DNA from 3 places in the Bacillus sp. Marseille-Q1617 genome. Region 1 is predicted to be linked to each of the others. Evidence: a T-box and tRNA genes for the amino acid it is inferred to sense, from the RefSeq annotation. Region 1 holds a T-box; the other regions hold tRNA genes.
What was found. A T-box is a leader RNA that pairs with one kind of tRNA and senses whether it is charged. The one in region 1 lies ahead of leuS (leucine--tRNA ligase), so its partner is inferred to be a tRNA-Leu.
Positions count from the first base shown of each region.

Region 1 (7,839 bases):
GTGCTGTTTTGACTTATGGCGGTGTAAGCTTATTCGTCGTTGCCTTTTCAGTATATCCGATGGCAGTCAGCCTATTTAAGCAGGCAGATCTGCCCCGCCGGTTCATCCCGGCTGCACTTGCATTCGGTTCCGTTACATTTACGATGACGTCAGCCGGATCGCCTGAAATTCAAAACTGGATTCCGATTGAATATTTAGGTACAACGCCATACGCAGGCTGGGAAGTCAGCTTGATTGTGGCAGTGTTCATGGCAGTGTTCGGTTACTGGTGGTTAAAGCGCATGATTGCCAAAGCAGTCAACAAAGGGGAAAGATTCCAATCCCGCGAAGAAGATCCTGTCATTGATGAAGGGAGACCGTTACCAAATCCATTGATGGGACTCATCCCGTTATTGGTCGTTCTGATCCTGTCGTTTATTTTCCATGACTCCTTAAAGCAGTCGGCTCTGATCATTGCTTTATTGGGCGGGGTCATTTCTGCTTACGCTTTAAATCGAAAATATTTCAAAGGATTTTGGAGTGCGGTTTCAGAGGGTACGATCGGTGCCCTGATTGCTATCGGGAACACCGCAGCGGTCGTTGGATTCGGTGGAGTGGCGAAAGCAGTCCCTGCATTTGAGACGGCTGTTGATGTCATGACCAATATCCCGGGTTCACCTCTTATCGGTGGAGCCATTGCGGTAAGTGTCATTGCCGGTATGACAGGTTCTGCATCAGGCGGTCAGGCAATCGCCCTTCCTATCCTGGCACCTCATTATGTCGACATGGGTGTTAATCCTGAAGCCCTTCACAGAACTGTGGCGATTTCTTCAGGTGCCCTGGATTCCCTTCCGCATAACGGATATGTGGTCACCACGATCCGGTCGATTTGCAATGAGTCTCACGGAGAAGCCTATGGTGCAGTAGGTGCATTGACCGTCATTGTTCCATTGATCGGATTGGCGATCGCCATCTTATTGTTCAGCTTGGGAGTAGGTATCTAAGAAAGGAGTATCATCATGGTTGAAAACAAAGTCGTGTTTGTCACAGGTGCAGCACAAGGAATCGGTTTTGAGATCGGAAAGGAATTCGCTGCGAACGGTGCAAAAGTGGTACTAACAGATCTGAAGGAAGATGGAGTGCAGGAAGCTGCACTCTCCCTGAAAAAAGAAGGATATGAAGCGATGGGCATCCGCTGTGATGTTACTTCTGAGGAAGACTTGAAAGAAGCCATTGCGTCCACAGTGAATCATTATGGAAGACTTGATGTGCTGATTAATAACGCGGGTCTTCAGCATGTGTCGCCTATCGAAGATTTCCCGACAGAGAAGTTCGAGTTTTTGGTGAAAGTCATGCTGACGGCTCCATTTGTGGCAATCAAACATGCCTTGCCTATCATGAAAGAACAAGGCTTCGGCAGGATCATCAATATGGCTTCCATTAATGGACTAGTGGGGTTTGCCGGCAAGGCAGCCTATAATTCTGCGAAACATGGAGTCATCGGTTTGACCAAGGTTGCAGCACTTGAAGCAGCAGCACATGGTGTCACTGTGAATGCTGTCTGCCCCGGCTATGTCGATACCCCGCTTGTACAGAATCAGCTTGGTGATCTGGCTAAGACGCGAAATGTCCCTCTTGAAAAAGTACTGGAGGAAGTCATTTATCCGCTGGTTCCGCAGAAAAGGCTTCTGGACGTAAAGGAAATAGCTGACTATACGATGTTCCTCTGCAGTGATGCTGCAAGGGGCGTAACTGGTCAGGCAGTGGTGCTGGATGGAGGATATACGGTTCAGTGATGATGAAACGACTCAGGGATGGGTCGTTTCTTTTTTGCTATTTTTTATCGGAAAATTGACATGCTTTATAAAAAACGGATTCAAATTCACTAAATTCCTTCACATTGGGCTTGCGCTCCTGAATATTTTCTCCTAAAATAGTGAATATATATAATGATTCTTATATTTCAGACGTTGATCAGGAGTAGTAATGAATGTTTTCTGTCTTAGAGAGTTGACGGGTGGTGGAAGTCAACCGGGAGCATCATGAACTCGCCTGCTGAGTTGCAAGTGTGAACAATCAGTAAGACTTGCCGTTTTCCGCGTTAAGGATGAATGAAGCTGAGTGCGCGTACACTAATGTGGGTGGTACCGCGGGAGAATAAATACATAACTCTCGTCCCAAATATTTTTATTTGGGATGGGAGTTTTTTATTTTGCTTCAATAAGCCTGATCAAAGAACGAACCGTCCGTCTGAACCACATTCCATTCATTTGATAAAGGAGGATCTCAATATGAGTTTTGATCATAAAAGCATTGAGACAAAATGGCAGCAGTATTGGGAAGAAAACAAAACGTTCAAAACAACTGAGGATGAGTCGAAAAAGAATTTCTATGCGCTGGATATGTTCCCGTATCCATCAGGTGCAGGCCTTCACGTAGGCCACCCGGAAGGTTACACCGCAACGGATATCCTTTCCAGAATGAAACGTATGCAGGGGTATAACGTCCTTCATCCAATGGGGTGGGATGCATTCGGTCTTCCTGCGGAGCAGTACGCGCTTGATACAGGAAACGACCCCGCCGAATTCACGAAGCAGAACATCGATAACTTCCGCCGTCAGATCAAGGCGCTTGGTTTTTCTTATGACTGGGACCGTGAAGTGAATACGACTGACCCTGGCTACTACAAATGGACGCAATGGATCTTCCTTAAGCTTTATGAAAAGGGCTTGGCTTACGTTGATGAAGTAGCGGTGAACTGGTGCCCGGCGCTTGGTACGGTCCTTGCGAATGAAGAAGTCATAGACGGAAAGAGTGAGCGCGGAGGCCATCCGGTCGAGCGCCGCCCGATGAAACAGTGGATGCTGAAGATCACGGCTTATGCGGACCGCCTTCTTGAAGACCTGGAAGATGTCGATTGGCCGGAAAGCATCAAGGATATGCAGCGCAACTGGATCGGACGTTCTGAGGGAGCAGAAGTCGTCTTCAACATTGACGGACATGATGCATCATTCGATGTGTTCACAACACGTCCTGACACGATCTTCGGTGCAACCTATGCAGTGCTTGCCCCTGAACATGATCTGGTTGAAAAAATCACCACTCCTGAACAAAAAGAGAAAGTTGAAGCTTACCTTGATAAAGTGAAAACAAAGAGCGATCTTGAACGTACCGATCTTGCAAAAGAAAAAACAGGTGTGTTCACTGGGGCATATGCGATCAACCCTGCAAACGGAAGCAAAATGCCGATCTGGATTGCAGATTACGTTCTTGTGAGTTACGGATCTGGAGCCATCATGGCCGTACCGGCGCACGATGAGCGAGACTATGAATTTGCCAAGCAATTCGACCTGCCGATCGTTGAAGTGGTTTCAGGCGGAGACGTTGAAAAGGAAGCCTACACAGGTGATGGAGAGCACGTGAATTCTGATTTCCTTAACGGTCTTGGGAAAGAAGAAGCCATCACAAAAGCGATCTCTTGGCTTGAAGAAAAAGAAATCGGTACGAAGAAAGTCACATACCGCCTTCGTGACTGGCTGTTCAGCCGCCAGCGCTACTGGGGTGAGCCTATTCCAGTGATTCACTGGGAAGACGGCACAACATCTGGCGTTCCGGAAAGCGAACTTCCGCTTGTCCTTCCTAAAACGACTGAAATCAAGCCATCCGGCACAGGCGAATCACCACTTGCCAACATTAGCGGATGGGTAAATGTAGAAGACCCTGAAACAGGCAAGAAAGGCCGCCGTGAAACGAATACAATGCCGCAATGGGCAGGAAGCTGCTGGTACTACCTTCGCTACATCGATCCTCATAACGAGGAAGCACTTGCCGATGCGAAGAAAATGGATGATTGGCTTCCGGTCGATATGTACATCGGGGGAGCAGAACACGCGGTACTTCACCTTCTGTACGCTCGATTCTGGCACAAATTCCTTTATGATATCGGAGTCGTGCCAACGAAAGAGCCGTTCCAGAAGCTTTTCAACCAGGGGATGATCCTAGGTGAAAACAATGAAAAAATGAGTAAATCAAAAGGGAATGTCGTAAACCCTGATGAAATCGTCGAATCTCACGGAGCAGATACTCTCCGCCTGTATGAAATGTTCATGGGGCCGCTTGAAGCTTCGGTTGCATGGAGCACGAACGGACTGGATGGAGCCCGCCGTTTCCTTGACCGTGTATGGCGCCTTCTTATCGAGGAAGACGGCACGCTTTCCGGCAAAGTGTCCGACACAGCGAACCCGGCCCTTGATAAGATTTACAACCAGACGGTCAAGAAGGTCACGGAAGACTATGAAGGTCTTCGCTTCAACACAGGGATCTCCCAGCTGATGGTCTTCATCAATGAAGCGTACAAAGCAGAGACCCTTCCAAAAGCATATGTAGAAGGTTTCGTGAAGCTCCTTGCGCCGATCGCCCCTCATATGACGGAAGAGCTTTGGGCAAAACTTGGACACGAAGATTCCATCACATACGTGGAATGGCCGTCTTTCGACGAGTCGAAACTCGTGGACAATGAAGTGGAAATCGTCCTTCAGGTCAACGGTAAAGTGAAGGCGAAAGTGATGATCCCTCGCGACATGAACAAGGATGAACTTGAAAAAACCGCGATGGAAAATGAAGACATCAAGAGTCAAATCGAAGGAAAAACAGTGCGCAAAGTGATTGCCGTACCAGGCAAGCTAGTGAATATTGTGGCGAACTGATGTTGAATGGGGGAACGGACTTTTCTTGGTCCGTTCCTTTTTTTGTTGTGGTGGCCCGTGGGGAAGCGGGTGCCAGGCACAAATGGGTTGTTTTGAGCCAGGCACATATGGGTTGTTTTGAGCCAGGCACAAATGGGTTGTTTTGAGCCAGGCACAAATGGGTTGTTTTGAGCCAGGCACAAATGGGTTGTTTTGAGCCAGGCACAAATGGGTTGTTTTGAGCCAGGCACAAATGGGTTGTTTTGAGCCAGGCACAATAAAACAGGAGCGTGTACCAGGTACAAATCAGCTTCCGTGTACCTGGTACATCCCCAACCCCGATACCCACGCGTGTGTAAATTTTTTGTGATAGGGAATACCTTTGATATAATCAAAATGGATTACCACGAAAGGGTGAAGAAAATGACTGAAATCAAAACGATCACAACAGATGAATTGAACAAAAAGCTTCAAAATGGTGAAGACTTATTATTGGTTGACGTCCGTGAAGATGAAGAAGTAGCGGAAGGGATGATCCCGGGAGCGCGTCACATCAAGATGGGCGATATCCCTGAATCACTGGACAAGTTCGATAAGGATAAAGAATACATCTTTATCTGCCGCTCAGGCAACCGCAGCGGAAATGTCGCTCACTACATGAAGGATCAAGGCTACAAAGTGGTGAACATGGAAGGCGGCATGATGAACTGGGGCGGCGAAACGGCTCCCAAGAAATAATATGGACCAAGAAAACACATTCCTTTAATAAGGAGTGTGTTTTTTTACTTAAAGTTGTTTGAAAATTAAAATATCCGACAATACTGATGATAATTTCTAAAAGAAGGTGAGAGCGGGATGATCCAGGTCAAAGTGTTTGATTATGAGCATGAGAAGGATTTGGAGCAGGATATGAATCAGTTTCTGAGTAAAGTGGATGAGAAGAAAATCGTCGATATCAAATATCATATCGCTGCATTGTCGGAAGAAATGGAAGAACAGATTTACTGTTTCTCCGCAATGATCATTTATCGAAAATAAAAAGGTTGATGCGTCTGGTGGATAAGACGATCAACCTTTCTTTTTTTTATATTTTTGCGGCATTGAAGCCGGCAAGACGGCCGGTCACAAGCGCACTGGTGATGTTATAACCGCCTGTGTAACCGTGGATGTCCAGCACCTCACCGCAGAAAAACAGACCGTGCATTTTTTTTGATGCCATCGTTTTCGGCTCGATTTCTTTAACTGAAACGCCGCCGCCTGTGACAAATGCCTTTTCGATTGAAAGGGTTCCGTTCACCGTAAATGTGAACTGCTTTAACAGCTTTGTAAACTGGCGGACTTTCTCCGATGAAAGGTGATCTCCTTTTTCATCAGGATCCATTCCGGCTTTATCAAGGAGGAATAATAGATACCTTTCCGGCACCAGGCCTTTAAAGATATTTTTGGCCGCTTTCTTTCCTTCTTCTTTTACCTGCTTGTAAAGAGATTGGAAGAGTTGTTCTTCATTTGTATCAGGCAGTGAGTCGATGACCATCGTGACATGGGTCAGGTTCCACTTCTTCATCGCTTTCACGACATATTGACTAGAGCGGAGAACAGCCGGCCCTGAAATGCCTAAATGAGTGAAGATCATGTCCATCTTATGGGTGATCAGTTTCTTCCCTTTAGGGTTCAGCACGCTCAGTTCAACTTCCCGGAGCGACAATCCCTGTAAGGCTTTCTGCTTGATGAATGGTTCATCGGACGTCAAAGGAACCTCAGTCGGGAATAATTCAGTGATCGTGTGGCCGGCTTTTCTGGCCCATGGGTATCCGTCACCGGTTGATCCGGTATGAGGGACTGATTTTCCGCCTACGGCTATGACCACGGCTTTTGCATGGATCACTTCGCCATTCATTAGTCGGATTCCCTTTGTTTCGCCATCCTCATACATCACTTCCTCTACCGCCGTATTCGTTCTTGTCTCGACCTTTAACTCTTTCATTCTGTTTAAAAGGGCTTCTACTACATCCAGTGCCCGGTTTGAGACCGGAAACATCCGGCCGTGGTCTTCTTCTTTTAATTGAATTCCCAGGTTTTCAAAGAAAGAAATGATGTCTTCATTATTGAACTCGGAAAAAGCGCTGTACAAGAAGCGGCCGTTTCCGGGGATGTGTTTGATGATCTCATCGATCGGCAGGCGGTTTGTCACATTACAGCGGCCGCCGCCTGAAATCGCAAGCTTTTTTCCAAGCTTCGACCCTTTATCTACAAGAAGGACCTTGGCACCGTTCTCGCCGGCCGCAATGCTTGCCATTAATCCGGATGGTCCTCCGCCTATTACGATTACGTCATATATTGACATTATTTCACCAACTTTATAGTTTAACTTCTCAACATTTAATAATAGCAAAAATGGCCCCGCATAAAAAGTTTCAGTTATTAGTTAATCGTTCGTATACACTAATCTGCATATGCCGGGTGTTCAGAAACTTGATTGAATTTATTATTAAATGCACGTTAGCAAACCCCCTCACCAGGGTACTCTACTTACTATGTCCAAAAAAAATTGTCATTCGATACGTACAGTAGTAAACTATGATAGTGTGAAAATTTATCAGAAGTATTAACGCATGTTTCTAAAGGGAACGTGCATTTCCAGAGAGGGATACTATGTCATCTAAATTAATAAAAGGAACGTTTATATTAACGTTAGGGACCTTTATTTCAAAGTTTTTGGGTCTTTTTTATGTTATACCGTTTGATGAGTTATTAAAAGGGAACGAAGAAGGGGCATCATTGTATCAATATGGATATGTGCCTTATACGATCTTTTTGACAGTGGCGACAGCCGGGGTCCCGCTGGCTGTTTCGAAGTTTGTCTCGAAATATAATGCGATTGGAGAATATGCCGTCGGGCGGAAGCTGTTTAAATCAGGGCTGCTGTTAATGACGTTGACAGGAATTCTATCATTCCTTGTTATGTACATCTTTGCTCCTGTATTTGCCGAGATGACCATTAAGAGTGATGAACAGGTCATTTCAGTCGCACAGGTAACGACGGTCATCCGCGCGGTCAGTTTTGCATTGATCATCATACCGTTCATGAGTCTGATACGCGGTTTTTTCCAGGGGCATCAGTCGATGGGGCCGACTGCCGTATCACAGGTGATTGAACAGATAGTGCGAATCGTCT
Region 1 is NZ_CAHJXM010000002.1:1,070,206-1,078,044, forward strand. Features, by position in the region: gene HWX64_RS16750 (GntP family permease) at 1-983, shown strand, start outside; gene HWX64_RS16755 (3-hydroxybutyrate dehydrogenase) at 999-1,775, shown strand; T-box leader at 1,941-2,162, shown strand; gene leuS (leucine--tRNA ligase) at 2,271-4,685, shown strand; gene HWX64_RS16765 (rhodanese-like domain-containing protein) at 5,088-5,402, shown strand; gene HWX64_RS16770 (sporulation protein Cse60) at 5,520-5,702, shown strand; gene HWX64_RS16775 (NAD(P)/FAD-dependent oxidoreductase) at 5,749-7,008, opposite strand; gene HWX64_RS16780 (polysaccharide biosynthesis protein) at 7,317-7,839, shown strand, end outside.

Region 2 (7,839 bases), on a different contig from region 1:
AAAATGCTAATAATGAATATGGCTCAGTAGCTCAGTTGGTAGAGCACGGTGAATAAGCTTCACCCGAGTAATCATCAGCGTACAGCTCGAGCAGCAACTTGAATAATCCTTCTGAGAGCTGGATGATGGACAATTGGATGCTCACATTAGGAACGAAAATATTAATATGGCTCAGTAGCTCAGTTGGTAGAGCAATGGACTGAAAATCCATGTGTCGGCGGTTCGATTCCGTCCTGAGCCACCATCTATTTTAGTGCCGGTGTAGCTCAACTGGTAGAGCAACTGACTTGTAATCAGTAGGTTGGGGGTTCAAGTCCTCTTGCCGGCACCACTGAACAGATGGAGGGGTAGCGAAGTGGCTAAACGCGGCGGACTGTAAATCCGCTCCTTCGGGTTCGGCAGTTCGAATCTGCCCCCCTCCACCAAGAATTTTTGCGCAGCGTAGTGAAGGAAAAGATTCCTCATTAAAGTTTACGAAGCGTTAGCGGAGTAAAATAAGCGTCCTTATATTTTGCACAGCGAAGCGTAATAAATAAATTTTCATAGGGGCATAGTTTAACGGTAGAACGAAGGTCTCCAAAACCTTTGGTGTGGGTTCGATTCCTACTGCCCCTGCCAATATGATCATGGCGATTGTGGCGAAGTGGTTAACGCACCGGATTGTGGTTCCGGCATTCGTGGGTTCGATTCCCATCAGTCGCCCCATAATTGTCACATTAACAATATTGTGACATATACTATCAATGGGCTATAGCCAAGCGGTAAGGCATCGCACTTTGACTGCGACATGCGTTGGTTCGAATCCAGCTAGCCCAGTAGTATTGCGGAAGTAGTTCAGTGGTAGAACACCACCTTGCCAAGGTGGGGGTCGCGGGTTCGAATCCCGTCTTCCGCTCCATTCATATGGCGCCATAGCCAAGTGGTAAGGCAGAGGTCTGCAAAACCTTTATCACCGGTTCAAATCCGGTTGGCGCCTCCATATGAATGCCGGTGTGGCGGAATAGGCAGACGCGCACGACTCAAAATCGTGTTCCTCACGGAGTGCCGGTTCGACCCCGGCCACCGGTACCATCCGCGGGTGTAGTTTAATGGTAAAACCTCAGCCTTCCAAGCTGATGTCGTGGGTTCGATTCCCATCACCCGCTCCAATCATACATACAAAAGACTTTCTCTTTAGGAGAAAGTCTTTTTTGCTATTCAATTGGAGAAATAACTTCAGAGGATCTTGATGAGACTGTAATGAAGTCGTCTGTGATATCAAGGGAGCAAGCAAGTTGATGGACTTCCATTCTTATTATACTAATTCTAAGTAGCGCAATAATCCATAATGTGGCGCAATAAATAAAATTGCTGCGCGATTATCGAAAAAGCTGCGCAATAAATGAGATTCCTGCGCAATTATCAGGAAACTGGCGCCATTATTTAAGTCTCAAGAGAATCCTGTATGGCACAAGGGCATATGTCCACTCGGGGACATCCAGACTATCGAAAGTTGGTACTCTTTTATACGATCCAGACCGTTTCGAGTACTTTCTAGCAACTGCTATAGCCCCCATGCCATTAACTTACACCATTCCCAACCACCGTTTAATTAGATAACAATCATTTTCAATTCGAATCATCTGTACTCCTCCAAAGCCAATCAATAAAACAACCCATGTCCACACCATAAATCCCACCCCATTCCCTGATAACCAAAAATCCTAATACTTAAATCCTTGCAATCAACCGATATCACAACTAGTCAAAATATTGCACCTTCTTTGTCAATTTTGTTGACCTAATAAAATAAGCACAGCCTTTATACTATAAGAAAACGGTTACATAACAAAGGGGTGGTGAAGCGTGTGGAACCAACATTGAAGACTGGACCGGTAAGTACCCAAGCACAGATCAAGGCAGTGTCAAAGAAGAAATTTAAATATAAGAGCTTGTTGACTTACGCTGCCTTTGTAGGACCTGCACTACTTTTTTTCATTGTGATACAGATTCTTCCCTTTTTAATGGGAGTCTATTATTCTTTCACTTCATGGAATGGAGTCAGTTCTGTTGTAGAGTGGGTAGGTTTTGAGAATTATAAGCAGATTTTCACGAATGACAAAACGTTCTTTAATTCTTTTATGTTTACGACGAAATTTATGTTTGCTGCCGTTATCATTAGTAATTTAATCGGTTTTGGTTTTGCTTTGCTTTTGAATGCAGCGCTGAAAACCCGTAATATCCTGAGAACGGTGTTTTTTATTCCGAATGTCATCGGAGGGTTATTATTAGGTTTCATCTGGCAATTCATCTTTGTTAAAGGATTCGCTTCAGTCGGGAACATGACGGATATCGCATTCTTCAAGATGCCATGGCTTGGTGATGAAAAGACTGCTTTCTGGGGAATTGTCATCGTATTTGCCTGGCAGATCAGCGGTTATATGATGGTCATCTACGTAGCAGCCTTGCAAGGGGTGGATAATTCCCTGTTGGAAGCTGCTAAGATGGACGGGGCGTCGAATTGGACTCTCCTGACGAAGATTATTATTCCATTAATTCTTCCGGCATTCACGATTTGCTTCTTCCTCACGATATCAATGGCTTTCAAGATCTTTGATCTGAATATATCGTTAACCGGCGGAGGTCCATTTAATTCGACTCAGTCTGTAGCGATTAATATCTATCAGGAAGCATTCCAGAATAATCGTTATGGTCTTGGAACAGCAAAGTCCATTTTATTCTTTGTTGTCGTAGCGATCTTTACAACGTTCCAAGTCATGCTGACGAAGAAGAAGGAGGTTGAGGCATAATGGGCAATCGATATACAAAAAAGACGTTTGTACTTGAGATTATCGGGATTGTCCTTGGTCTCATCTTCTTGATTCCCTTTTACTTTGTTTTTATCAATTCTGTTAAGCCGTTTGCAGCCATTCTCATTGATGCTGCGGCATGGCCGAAGGAATTTATGTTTTCGAACTATGCTAAGGTGTGGGACATCATCAATTTCCCCAGGGCATTCTGGAATTCACTTGTCATCACGGTAGCCAGCAACATCGGTTTAGTGGTGATCAGTTCAATGGCTGCCTGGAAGATGGTCCGGACACCTGGCAAGTTCAGTAAGATTCTATTTGTTATTTTCGTATCAGCGATGGTCATCCCTTTCCAGACGGTGATGATTCCGCTTATGAAACTCGGAGGGGCTTTGAACCTGACGAACAGCATACCAGGGTTGATCATCATGTACTTTGGTTTTGGAGTACCGCTATCTCTGTTCTTATTTCATGGTTTTGTGAAGACGGTGCCTGTTGAGATTGAAGAGTCAGCGATGATTGACGGATGCAGCCAGTTTGGCGTGTTTTGGAGAATTGTATTTCCTCTCCTGAAGCCGATCACCGTTACAGTTATCATTTTGAATACTCTCTGGATATGGAATGATTACCTGCTGCCGCTCCTGGTTTTACAGGATGCCGAGCTGCGTACGATTCCACTTGCTGCAAGTTCATTCTTTGCACAGTATACAAAGCAGTGGGATATGGGGCTTGCGGCATTGGTGCTGGGCATTGCACCGGTCATCGTTTTCTTCCTGTTCTTACAGAAACATATCATTAAAGGAATTGCTTCAGGTTCTATTAAGTAGATATAAAGGTTCTGTTATTCATGCAGGACTTTATATACAATAAAATTATATCAGGGAGGTCAAACCAATTATGAAACGCATTCTTTTACTTCTTACATCTTTCGTTCTTGTATTTGGTATTATCGCAGGGTGTTCTTCAAAAGATACATCATCAGGCGGTGACAGTGATTCCAAGTCAGGCGATGACGTAGTCACTCTTAACTTGTTCCAATTCAAAGTGGAAATTGCTGATCAGCTTCAAGAGATGATCAAGGAATTCGAAGCAGAACATCCAAATATCAAGGTGAAACTTGAAACTGTTGGCGGCGGTGCCGATTACGGTGCTGCACTTAAAGCGAAGTTTGCTTCCGGGGAAGAGCCGGATATTTTCAACAACGGTGGTTTTAAAGAGTTAGAGCTATGGCAGGAGAAGTTAGCGGATCTTTCAGGTGAGCCATGGGTGGAGCATGTTCTTCCTATCGGCAAAGTTCCTATGACTGCTGAAGACGGTAAACTGTATGGTATGCCGGTAAACCTTGAAGGTTACGGGTTTGTATACAATAAAGATCTGTTTGAAAAAGCAGGCATTAAAGAAGCTCCTAAAACAATTGATGAATTGAAAGATGCTTCCAAGAAACTTGAGAAAGCTGGAATCACTCCATTTTCGGCTGGATACGGCGAATGGTGGGTAATCGGACAGCATTTACTGAACATTCCTTTCGCTCAGCAGGATGATCCTGAGGCTTTTATCGCAGGATTATACGATGGTTCTGAAAAGATTGTCGGAAATGAAAAGTTCAAGCAATTCAAGGAAGTGCTGGATACTGAGCTGAAATATGCGAATGATAATCCATTAACAACTGACTACAACACGCAGGTAACGCTTTTCGCTTCTGGTGAAACAGCAATGCTTCAGCAGGGTAACTGGACGGAAAATATGATCACTGAGATCAACCCTGAAATCAACATGGGCTTCCTTCCGATTCCGATCAGCAATGATGAAAGTGCTAACAGCCTGCCTGTAGGTGTTCCGAATAACTGGGTATTAAATAAAAACTCAGAGCATCTAGAAGAAGCAAAAACGTTCTTGAACTGGATGGTTTCGTCTGAAACAGGAAAACGTTATATCACTGAAGAATTCGCGTTCATCCCGGCATTTGATAACATCGAACCTGCTGGACTTGGTGACCTTGGTACGTCAATCCTTGACTACTCTAAAGAAGAGAAAACAATTCCTTGGACTTGGTTCAAATGGCCGGATGGAGCAAACAAAGAATTTGCTGCCGCCATCCAGGAATATGCTGCAGGAAAAATCGACTATGATACTTTACTAGAGAGATTCCAGCAATCCTGGGATAACTTGAAGTAAAACAGAATAAACGGAAGCATGTCTGTGAAGGCATGCTTTCTGTTTATTCCTAAAAGTATCTCACGGGGGAAGTTAACAACTCTCGTAAACAAAGTTTACTTTAGAAAAATTTCATTATTTTGAAAAAACTCTTCATGTATGTACAAGCAGGTATTATACTAGGGGTAAGCAAAATGTGGAGGTACCTTTCCTCATGTTAAAGAACAGTATACGGAATAAGCTGATCGTGCTCCTGATGATCACAACCATAGTACCTTTTGGCAGCTCCATTGTGATTACATATTTGTACACGAAGAATTCGATAGAAGACCAGGTGGTTGCAGAAAGCCGGAATTTGTTATATCAGGGTAAGATTAATCTAGAAAGTTATATTAATGAATTAAATGATTTGACTTTATCCCTCTATAATAATCCTGATTTTATCAACTATATGAGAAACCCGGGACAGGAGAATGATTACCTGACAATCGGGATCGTGAAAAATGTGGTGCAAACCATTTTATACACTGCAGACACAATCACCGGGGTAAAGATTTCGTTTGAGAATGAAGACAGGGTCATCTCGGCTACAAAACGTTCAAACGTCGTATTTTCAAGTGAAAAAAAGGAGACAAAAAAAGAAGCATTTCTAAGAGCGGAACGCAGTCCTTACAATATGTATATTGAACCGACCTTTCCTCAGAAAGAAAATGAAATCAAGCGTTCCAAAAATATCATTACGGTTCACCGGGCGTTCAGGAATATCCCTGATGATGAGGTTCTCGCTTACATATCCCTTGAGATATCCCCGGAAAAAATCATTGATTTGAGCAGGAATTTATATACGGCCGAGACAGAGGAGTTCTACATTCTGACTCCTCAGGGAGAAATGATTTACAGCTCTGACCTTGACGTGTCGGATGATCAGAATAACCAGAAGTGGATCAAACGCATTGTTGAGGGGAAAGAGCTTGCAGGGACGCTTGAATGGAAAGAAGATGAATTCAACGGCGTGATTATGTATGATCAGCTGCCTGTATCGGCAGGGGGCTGGATCCTTGCGAAGCGGGTCAGTTATGCGAACCTTTACGAAAGCGCCTTCAGTGTCGCGAAGATCAATATTCTATTTGGCATTCTCGGATTGACGCTGGTCGTGCTTGCCACATTGTTCGTGTCATTCAAGATCACGTCGCCGATCCGGGTACTCCTTAAGAATATCCAGCAAGTGGAAAAAGGGAATATGAATGTTCAGCTCCCGTCCTTTGGTCCAGATGAAATCGGATTACTGGGGTTCAGGTTTCAACAGATGATCGAGCGGGTCAATATGCTGATCAATCGTGAATACAAGCTCGAGCTTGAGAATAAGAACAATCAATTAAAAGTGCTGCAATCCCAAATAAACCCCCACTTTCTATACAACGCACTTCAATCCATCGGAACAGTGGCGTTAAAGAATAAAGTGCCGCAAGTCTATACACTCATTACTTATCTCTCGAAAATCATGAGGTACGGAATGAATATGGAGGAGGACATGGTACCGCTGGATAAGGAGATCAGCTATACAAAGGCATTTCTTCTGCTTCAAAAGGAGCGGTTCGGGGAAAACCTTGACTACACGATAAAAGTGGATGAACGGGTAAGGGAAGCTGCCGTTCCGAAGATGATTCTCCAGCCAATCATCGAAAACTATTTTAAGCATGGTTTTGATATACGTGAAGGAATCGGCAAGATCGAGCTGAATTGCATGAGTAAAGATGATCAGCTCGTCATCACCATAGAGGACAATGGCATTGGGGTGACCGGAGAGCGATTGGAGGAAGTATTTGCTCATTTCAAGGCTGCTGCATTAAATAATATCGGCGAAGACACGAACATTGGATTGAAGAACGTATTTGTACGCTTGAAGCTTTATTATGATGATGACGCAGCGTTACTCCTTGAAAATCCTGCAGAAGGAGGCTTTAAGGTCACTATGAAGCTGCCAATAAAGATGGAAGGTGAAGCGAATGAAAGCAATCATCATTGACGACGAAAAACATGTGCGTGAAGGGTTACTTTTATTGGCTGACTGGGCTCAATTCGGCATTCATGCCATCCTTGAAGCAGAAGATGGAGAACAGGCAAAGAAGCTGATCACTGAGCACCGGCCGGAAATTATTTTCACCGATATGAGGATGCCGAAGCTTGATGGAATCAGTCTCTTAAAGTGGCTGCATTCTTCCGATATAAAAAGCAAAACGATTGTCGTAAGCGGGTATGATGATTTTGAGTATATGAGAAATGCAATTTTCTATAAAAGCTTTGATTATATCCTCAAACCGATTGAACCAGATGTGTTGAATGACACATTGGAGAAAGCGGTCAATGAATGGAAGGAACAGAGGCGTTCGAGAAAATACCTCGTGGAAGAAAGCAGGGTTATAAATGAGGTGAAGCCGCTTTACTGGGATCAGCTGTTTTCAAATCTGTGCACGGCTGAAATCATTCCTGGTGCAGCGGAAGAGAAGATTGAAAATGAATTCGGCATTGTATTCAGTAAACTGCAAAAGACCGCTGCACTCATTCCAATCAAGCCCATTGTTATGAAATCATTCCAGGGAGATAAGGATCTCGCCTTCTTTACGTTGACGAATATTTGCAATGAACTGCTGAGAAAACATAATGACGGGGTTTGTTTCAGAAACATCCGTAAAGACGAAGAGCTCGTAATCCTTTTTTGGAACGATAAGAACGTAAAGTTTCTACTGGAAGAACTTTACTCACTGATTTATCAGTTCAGCAAAATCTGCATAACGATTTCTTTGGGGGAGAAATCACTGAACATGCGGGAAGCTTATAGTTCCTCTCAGGAAGTGTATATGAAACATGATTTAAGGAAGCCGGATAAAATCATTAC
Region 2 is NZ_CAHJXM010000001.1:1,120,525-1,128,363, forward strand. Features, by position in the region: tRNA gene HWX64_RS05580 (tRNA-Phe) at 169-244, shown strand; tRNA gene HWX64_RS05585 (tRNA-Thr) at 256-331, shown strand; tRNA gene HWX64_RS05590 (tRNA-Tyr) at 342-425, shown strand; tRNA gene HWX64_RS05595 (tRNA-Trp) at 545-618, shown strand; tRNA gene HWX64_RS05600 (tRNA-His) at 630-705, shown strand; tRNA gene HWX64_RS05605 (tRNA-Gln) at 745-816, shown strand; tRNA gene HWX64_RS05610 (tRNA-Gly) at 824-898, shown strand; tRNA gene HWX64_RS05615 (tRNA-Cys) at 906-979, shown strand; tRNA gene HWX64_RS05620 (tRNA-Leu) at 987-1,071, shown strand; tRNA gene HWX64_RS05625 (tRNA-Gly) at 1,075-1,148, shown strand; gene HWX64_RS05630 (carbohydrate ABC transporter permease) at 1,848-2,789, shown strand; gene HWX64_RS05635 (carbohydrate ABC transporter permease) at 2,789-3,616, shown strand; gene HWX64_RS05640 (ABC transporter substrate-binding protein) at 3,687-4,964, shown strand; gene HWX64_RS05645 (sensor histidine kinase) at 5,158-6,969, shown strand; gene HWX64_RS05650 (response regulator) at 6,950-7,839, shown strand, end outside.
Region 2: it has a tRNA-Leu gene. The T-box ahead of leuS (leucine--tRNA ligase) is inferred to sense a tRNA for this amino acid. The anticodon was not compared.

Region 3 (7,839 bases), on a different contig from region 1:
ACTTAAGGAGAACCCTTTTAGATGGAGGTCGTGAAATTGACTGTAACAATGATGAATCAAGAAAATCTGCTGCAAATCGTGGCAAAGAAAGTAAATGTCTCTCTTAAAAACGTAAAAAATGTTATTTCATTATTAGAAGAAGGTAACACCGTACCGTTCATCGCCCGTTATCGAAAGGAACAAACGGGAGCATTAGATGAAGTCCAGATCAAAGATATAATGGAGCAATGGAACTACCTGCAAAATCTCGAACAGAGAAAAGAAGAAGTCCACAGACTGATAGATGAACAAGGCAAACTGACAGATGAATTGTCCCAAGCGATCAAAAAAGCTGACAAATTGCAAAAGGTAGAGGACTTATATCGACCTTATAAACAAAAGCGACGGACGAAAGCAACTGTAGCCAAAGAAAAAGGGTTGGAACCATTAGCTGAGTGGATCATGACTTTTCCAGCAGCGGCAGATGTGGAAAAGGAAGCGGCACGCTATATATCTGAAGAAAAAGAAGTGTCTTCTGCAGAAGAAGCGCTTGCGGGTGCAAAGGACATCATAGCCGAGTATATATCCGATGATGCGGCTTTTCGAGAATACATAAGAAATCAAACCTTCCGAAAGGGTGTTATAGAGACGAAGGTGAAAAATGAAGAGAAAGATGAGAAAAACGTCTTTGAGATGTACTACGAGTACAGAGAGCCGGTAAGTAAAGTCGTCCCGCACCGTGTGCTCGCGATGAATAGAGGGGAAAAAGAGGATATCATCAAAGTGAATATCCAGCCGGATGGAGATTCCATTATTCACTATTTACAAAGACAAGTGATTAAAAATGTACACTCTCCAGTGGTAACTGTGGTGAAAGAAGCGATTGAGGATGGCTATAAGCGGTTAATCCAGCCCTCTGTAGAAAGGGAAATCCGTAATGAGCTGACAGATAAGGCCGAAAATCAAGCCATTCATATCTTCTCGGAAAATCTCAGAAAGCTGCTGCTGCAGCCACCTATGAAAGGGAAAATGGTTCTTGGAGTAGACCCTGCATACAGGACCGGATGTAAGCTTGCCGTGATCGACGAAACGGGCAAGATGCTTGAGGTGAGTGTCATCTATCCGCATCCACCTAAATCTCAAAAGGCTGCTTCAGAAGAAGTGATGAAAAAGATGATCGATCAACATTCGATAGAGGTCGTGGCAATTGGAAACGGTACAGCTTCCAGGGAAACGGAGCAATTCGTGGCAGATGTCCTGAAAAGTATTGATAATGAAATCTTCTATCTGATCGTGAATGAGGCAGGGGCAAGTGTATATTCCGCATCGGACGTAGCCAGAGAAGAGTTTCCTTCTCTTCAGGTAGAGGAAAGAAGTGCTGTATCCATTGCCAGAAGATTGCAGGATCCACTTGCGGAACTGGTGAAAATCGATCCGAAATCTGTAGGTGTAGGACAATACCAACACGATGTCTCCCAGAAAAAATTGAACGAGTCATTGACGTTTGTGGTAGAGACTGCCGTTAACCAAGTAGGGGTAAACGTGAATACAGCTTCTTCTTCATTACTGCAATATGTGGCAGGCCTTTCAAAAACGGTAGCGAATAATATCGTAAAAAAGAGAGAAGAAGAGGGTAAATTCAAGTCCAGGGCGCAATTAAAGAAAATCCCTAGACTCGGTGCCAAAACATATGAACAAAGTATAGGCTTCCTTCGCATCATGGAAGGAAATGAACTCCTTGACCGGACGCCCATTCATCCGGATAACTACGGAGATGTAAAAAAGCTTCTTTCCAAAACCGGATTCAGTGAAGAAGCAATCGGAAGTGATGATCTAAAGCAGGCAATCAATCAATTGAACCTCGAGGAAGTATCTGAAGAACTGGGGATTGGTAAGTTAACACTGAAGGATATTATTGATGCCTTGATCCGCCCTGGTAGAGATCCGCGTGACGAATTCCCTAAACCACTTCTGAAAAAAGATGTATTGAAGCTGGAGGATCTAAAAGAAGGAATGGAACTGCAAGGAACCGTCCGGAATGTAGTCGATTTTGGTGCGTTTATCGATGTTGGCGTGAAGCAGGATGGACTCGTCCATATCTCTAAGCTCAAACAAGGCTTCGTCAAACACCCGCTTGATGTTGTGTCGGTTGGAGACGTGGTAACCGTTTGGGTTGACAGTGTCGATGTGAAAAAGGGCAGAGTTGCGTTAACGATGATTCAGTAATTGAATAGAATAAGCTCAATAAATAAAAGCTGACTTGAAGATAACGATCAAGTCAGCTTTTTGTCGAGCTCCGGCGGCTAGAGGCTAGAGTTCATAAGCCAAGCATACCCAAAAGGCAAAAAACGCCTTTCCGGCTGACTTATCGAATGAGAGGCCTGGGCATTTCGATTATTATTGTTGAGGGAAGTTTTTCTTCCTATAAAAATTCCAGCATTGATTAAGAAGTTTAATCTGATATCGATTCTTCTCAAGATATGCCTTCCTCATCTGATTAACGAGCCAGTTTGGCATAAGGTACCCTCCTTATTCCAATCTCCAGAAAACATTCTTGAAACGACAGCCGGTGTCTATTCTTTCAGGATGTTATATAATCTATGTGTATGCTTCAAACGATTGTCCTGTGCTGGAAAACGAGTAAAGGTAAGGAGAATGAGGATGACAAACGAAGAGCTGCAAACCCTGGTAGAAGAAATTTCACTTCAATATTTTCATAAACCATTTCAGCATAAAGCTTATTTCAACCCCAGGCTCAGGACGACTGGCGGAAGGTACATGCTTGGGAGCCACAATATAGATATTAACGAGAAATACTTGAAGGAACATGGGGTATCGGAATTGATTGGCATTATCAAACATGAACTCTGCCATTATCACCTTCATATTGAAGGAAAGGGATACAAGCATAGAGACGCGGACTTCAAAAATCTTCTTCATAAAGTCGGGGCCCCTAGACACTGCACCGCGTTATCAACCCCAAAACGGGCCCGGAGAATACTGATTTATTCCTGTTCAAAATGCAATCTGACATTCAAGAGGAAAAGAAGGATCGATACAAAAAAATATGTATGCGGACGATGTAAAGGGAAGCTTATTTTTCGTGAAGAACTAAAGCAGGGTTCCTAGCTGCCGGTCAACCCAAACAGGGTAAGAAAAAAGGGATAACACAGTTAAAAAACTCTATGAAAAATAGTTGACAAGAAGCGGCTGAGTCATTATAATCGAAAGAGTCGATAAGACATTTTACAAAGCGTTAGAATACTTCACGTTCCGCAGTAGCTCAGTGGTAGAGCTATCGGCTGTTAACCGATCGGTCGCAGGTTCGAATCCTGCCTGCGGAGCCATTTTTATGGAGAAGTACTCAAGTGGCTGAAGAGGCGCCCCTGCTAAGGGTGTAGGTCGGGCAACTGGCGCGAGGGTTCAAATCCCTCCTTCTCCGCCATTATATTTTATTATCCTGGCCCGTTGGTCAAGCGGTTAAGACACCGCCCTTTCACGGCGGTAACACGGGTTCGAATCCCGTACGGGTCATTTTTTTATTTTTATTTCAAAATTGAATGTGAGATAAACGCACCGTTTTGTGGTGAGGTTGTTTCGCAGAAACAATTTAAGGTAAGTTATTTCGCTCTCGCAAGTTAATGACAGTTATTAAAGCAAAAAACTTTGGTCCGGTAGTTCAGTTGGTTAGAATGCCTGCCTGTCACGCAGGAGGTCGCGGGTTCGAGTCCCGTCCGGACCGCCAGAATATTTTTTAGAAAAGTGGTTGACGACCACGAGGTGGACATGTTATTATATAAACCTCGTCACTTTTCGAGGCATTGGGCTATAGCCAAGCGGTAAGGCATCGCACTTTGACTGCGACATGCGTTGGTTCGAATCCAGCTAGCCCAGCCATTATGAGCCATTAGCTCAGTTGGTAGAGCATCTGACTTTTAATCAGAGGGTCGAAGGTTCGAGTCCTTCATGGCTCACCAAAGATTTTTGCGACAGCAAAATATCTTTCATTTACATGCGGGTGTGGCGGAATTGGCAGACGCACCAGACTTAGGATCTGGCGCCGCAAGGCGTGGGGGTTCAAGTCCCTTCACCCGCATTATTATTTTTAAAAAACTGTTGACACAGCAGTGAATCCTAGTTATAATAGTGTTTGTCGCTTTAAACGCGGTCGTGGCGGAATGGCAGACGCGCTAGGTTGAGGGCCTAGTGGGGGCAACCCCGTGGAGGTTCAAGTCCTCTCGGCCGCACCAAAAGGATCTAACATACTGCGCCCGTAGCTCAATTGGATAGAGCGTTTGACTACGGATCAAAAGGTTAGGGGTTCGACTCCTCTCGGGCGCGCCACTAATTCTTCTACAAGCGAGTATGAAAGAATGAAAAGAACTAAATGCTTCTGAAACGGGAAGTAGCTCAGCTTGGTAGAGCACTTGGTTTGGGACCAAGGGGTCGCAGGTTCGAATCCTGTCTTCCCGACCATCACAATACATATTATATATGCGGGTGTAGTTTAATGGTAAAACCTCAGCCTTCCAAGCTGATGTCGTGGGTTCGATTCCCATCACCCGCTCCAATTTAACCATTTGAACCTTGAAAACTGAACAAAACAAGACAATACGTCAACGTTAATTCTAGATTTACCGTAACGAATATCGTTACAAAAAAGAGCTATTCAAACTTTTATCGGAGAGTTTGATCCTGGCTCAGGACGAACGCTGGCGGCGTGCCTAATACATGCAAGTCGAGCGGATCAAAGGGAGCTTGCTCCCTGAGATCAGCGGCGGACGGGTGAGTAACACGTGGGTAACCTGCCTGTAAGACTGGGATAACTCCGGGAAACCGGGGCTAATACCGGATAACTCAGTTCCTCGCATGAGGAACTGTTGAAAGGTGGCTTTTTGCTACCACTTACAGATGGACCCGCGGCGCATTAGCTAGTTGGTGAGGTAACGGCTCACCAAGGCGACGATGCGTAGCCGACCTGAGAGGGTGATCGGCCACACTGGGACTGAGACACGGCCCAGACTCCTACGGGAGGCAGCAGTAGGGAATCTTCCGCAATGGACGAAAGTCTGACGGAGCAACGCCGCGTGAGTGAAGAAGGTTTTCGGATCGTAAAACTCTGTTGTTAGGGAAGAACAAGTGCCGTTCGAATAGGGCGGCGCCTTGACGGTACCTAACCAGAAAGCCACGGCTAACTACGTGCCAGCAGCCGCGGTAATACGTAGGTGGCAAGCGTTGTCCGGAATTATTGGGCGTAAAGCGCGCGCAGGTGGTTTCTTAAGTCTGATGTGAAAGCCCACGGCTCAACCGTGGAGGGTCATTGGAAACTGGGGAACTTGAGTGCAGAAGAGGAAAGTGGAATTCCAAGTGTAGCGGTGAAATGCGTAGATATTTGGAGGAACACCAGTGGCGAAGGCGACTTTCTGGTCTGTAACTGACACTGAGGCGCGAAAGCGTGGGGAGCAAACAGGATTAGATACCCTGGTAGTCCACGCCGTAAACGATGAGTGCTAAGTGTTAGAGGGTTTCCGCCCTTTAGTGCTGCAGCTAACGCATTAAGCACTCCGCCTGGGGAGTACGGTCGCAAGACTGAAACTCAAAGGAATTGACGGGGGCCCGCACAAGCGGTGGAGCATGTGGTTTAATTCGAAGCAACGCGAAGAACCTTACCAGGTCTTGACATCCTCTGACAACCCTAGAGATAGGGCTTTCCCCTTCGGGGGACAGAGTGACAGGTGGTGCATGGTTGTCGTCAGCTCGTGTCGTGAGATGTTGGGTTAAGTCCCGCAACGAGCGCAACCCTTGATCTTAGTTGCCAGCATTCAGTTGGGCACTCTAAGATGACTGCCGGTGACAAACCGGAGGAAGGTGGGGATGACGTCAAATCATCATGCCCCTTATGACCTGGGCTACACACGTGCTACAATGGACGGTACAAAGGGCAGCGAGACCGCGAGGTTTAGCCAATCCCATAAAACCGTTCTCAGTTCGGATTGCAGGCTGCAACTCGCCTGCATGAAGCTGGAATCGCTAGTAATCGCGGATCAGCATGCCGCGGTGAATACGTTCCCGGGCCTTGTACACACCGCCCGTCACACCACGAGAGTTTGTAACACCCGAAGTCGGTGAGGTAACCTTTTGGAGCCAGCCGCCTAAGGTGGGACAGATGATTGGGGTGAAGTCGTAACAAGGTAGCCGTATCGGAAGGTGCGGCTGGATCACCTCCTTTCTAAGGAATATATATGAAACGTTTGACAGTCGAAGTTTTGTTCAGTTTTGATGGTTCAACCATCAAAATGATATTACTTGTTTCACAACAAGTAATTCTTATTTTCTTTGCGCTTGCGGCAAAGCTGATTCGAAGATGTTGTCTTCACCTCAGCGCAAGGCAGCACGAAGGAAATTCACTGATGTGTTTCACGATGTGAAGCAAATCAGTAGCCTTGTTCTTTGAAAACTAGATAAAGATAAATTGATAGTCAAGAAATTACCGAGTATCGCCATTTTAGGTTTTAACACCTTGTAACAACCAATTCGGTTAAGTTATGAAGGGCGCACGGTGGATGCCTTGGCACTAGGAGCCGACGAAGGACGGGACTAACACCGATATGCTTCGGGGAGCTGTAAGTGAGCTTTGATCCGGAGATTTCCGAATGGGGGAACCCATTGTTCGTAATGGAACAATATCCATACTTGAATACATAGAGTATGGAAGGCAGACCCAGGGAACTGAAACATCTAAGTACCTGGAGGAAGAGAAAGCAAATGCGATTCCCTGAGTAGCGGCGAGCGAAACGGGATGTAGCCCAAACCAAGAGGCTTGCCTCTTGGGGTTGTAGGACACTCTATACGGAGTTACAAAGGAACGGAGTAGACGAAGAAGTCTGGAAAGGCTCGTCAAAGAAGGTAACAACCCTGTAGTTGAAACTTCGTTCCCTCTTGAGTGGATCCTGAGTACGGCGGGACACGTGAAATCCCGTCGGAAGCTGGGAGGACCATCTCCCAAGGCTAAATACTCCCTAGTGACCGATAGTGAACCAGTACCGTGAGGGAAAGGTGAAAAGCACCCCGGAAGGGGAGTGAAAGAGAACCTGAAACCGTGTGCCTACAAGTAGTCAGAGCCCGTTAACGGGTGATGGCGTGCCTTTTGTAGAATGAACCGGCGAGTTACGATCCCATGCAAGGTTAAGTCGATGAGACGGAGCCGCAGCGAAAGCGAGTCTGAATAGGGCGAATGAGTATGTGGTCGTAGACCCGAAACCAGGTGATCTACCCATGTCCAGGATGAAGTCCAGGTAACACTGGATGGAGGTCCGAACCCACGCACGTTGAAAAGTGCGGGGATGAGGTGTGGGTAGCGGAGAAATTCCAATCGAACTTGGAGATAGCTGGTTCTCTCCGAAATAGCTTTAGGGCTAGCCTCATGTGTAAGAGTCTTGGAGGTAGAGCACTGTTTGGACTAGGGGCCCTCATCGGGTTACCGAATTCAGACAAACTCCGAATGCCAAAGACTTATCCATGGGAGTCAGACTGCGAGTGATAAGATCCGTAGTCGAAAGGGAAACAGCCCAGACCACCAGCTAAGGTCCCAAAGTATACGTTAAGTGGAAAAGGATGTGGAGTTGCTTAGACAACCAGGATGTTGGCTTAGAAGCAGCCACCATTTAAAGAGTGCGTAATAGCTCACTGGTCGAGTGACTCTGCGCCGAAAATGTACCGGGGCTAAACGTATCACCGAAGCTGTGGATTGACACCTTTTGGTGTCAGTGGTAGGAGAGCGTTCTAAGGACAGTGAAGTCAGACCGTAAGGACTGGTGGAGTGCTTAGAAGTGAGAATGCCGGTATGAGTAGCGAAAGATG
Region 3 is NZ_CAHJXM010000001.1:145,357-153,195, forward strand. Features, by position in the region: gene HWX64_RS00815 (Tex family protein) at 49-2,205, shown strand; gene cmpA (cortex morphogenetic protein CmpA) at 2,377-2,496, opposite strand; gene HWX64_RS00825 (SprT family protein) at 2,641-3,108, shown strand; tRNA gene HWX64_RS00830 (tRNA-Asn) at 3,252-3,326, shown strand; tRNA gene HWX64_RS00835 (tRNA-Ser) at 3,334-3,424, shown strand; tRNA gene HWX64_RS00840 (tRNA-Glu) at 3,442-3,513, shown strand; tRNA gene HWX64_RS00845 (tRNA-Asp) at 3,648-3,724, shown strand; tRNA gene HWX64_RS00850 (tRNA-Gln) at 3,802-3,876, shown strand; tRNA gene HWX64_RS00855 (tRNA-Lys) at 3,881-3,956, shown strand; tRNA gene HWX64_RS00860 (tRNA-Leu) at 3,994-4,075, shown strand; tRNA gene HWX64_RS00865 (tRNA-Leu) at 4,144-4,229, shown strand; tRNA gene HWX64_RS00870 (tRNA-Arg) at 4,247-4,323, shown strand; tRNA gene HWX64_RS00875 (tRNA-Pro) at 4,379-4,455, shown strand; tRNA gene HWX64_RS00880 (tRNA-Gly) at 4,476-4,549, shown strand; rRNA gene HWX64_RS00885 (16S ribosomal RNA) at 4,657-6,208, shown strand; rRNA gene HWX64_RS00890 (23S ribosomal RNA) at 6,516-7,839, shown strand, end outside.
Region 3: it has a tRNA-Leu gene. The T-box ahead of leuS (leucine--tRNA ligase) is inferred to sense a tRNA for this amino acid. The anticodon was not compared.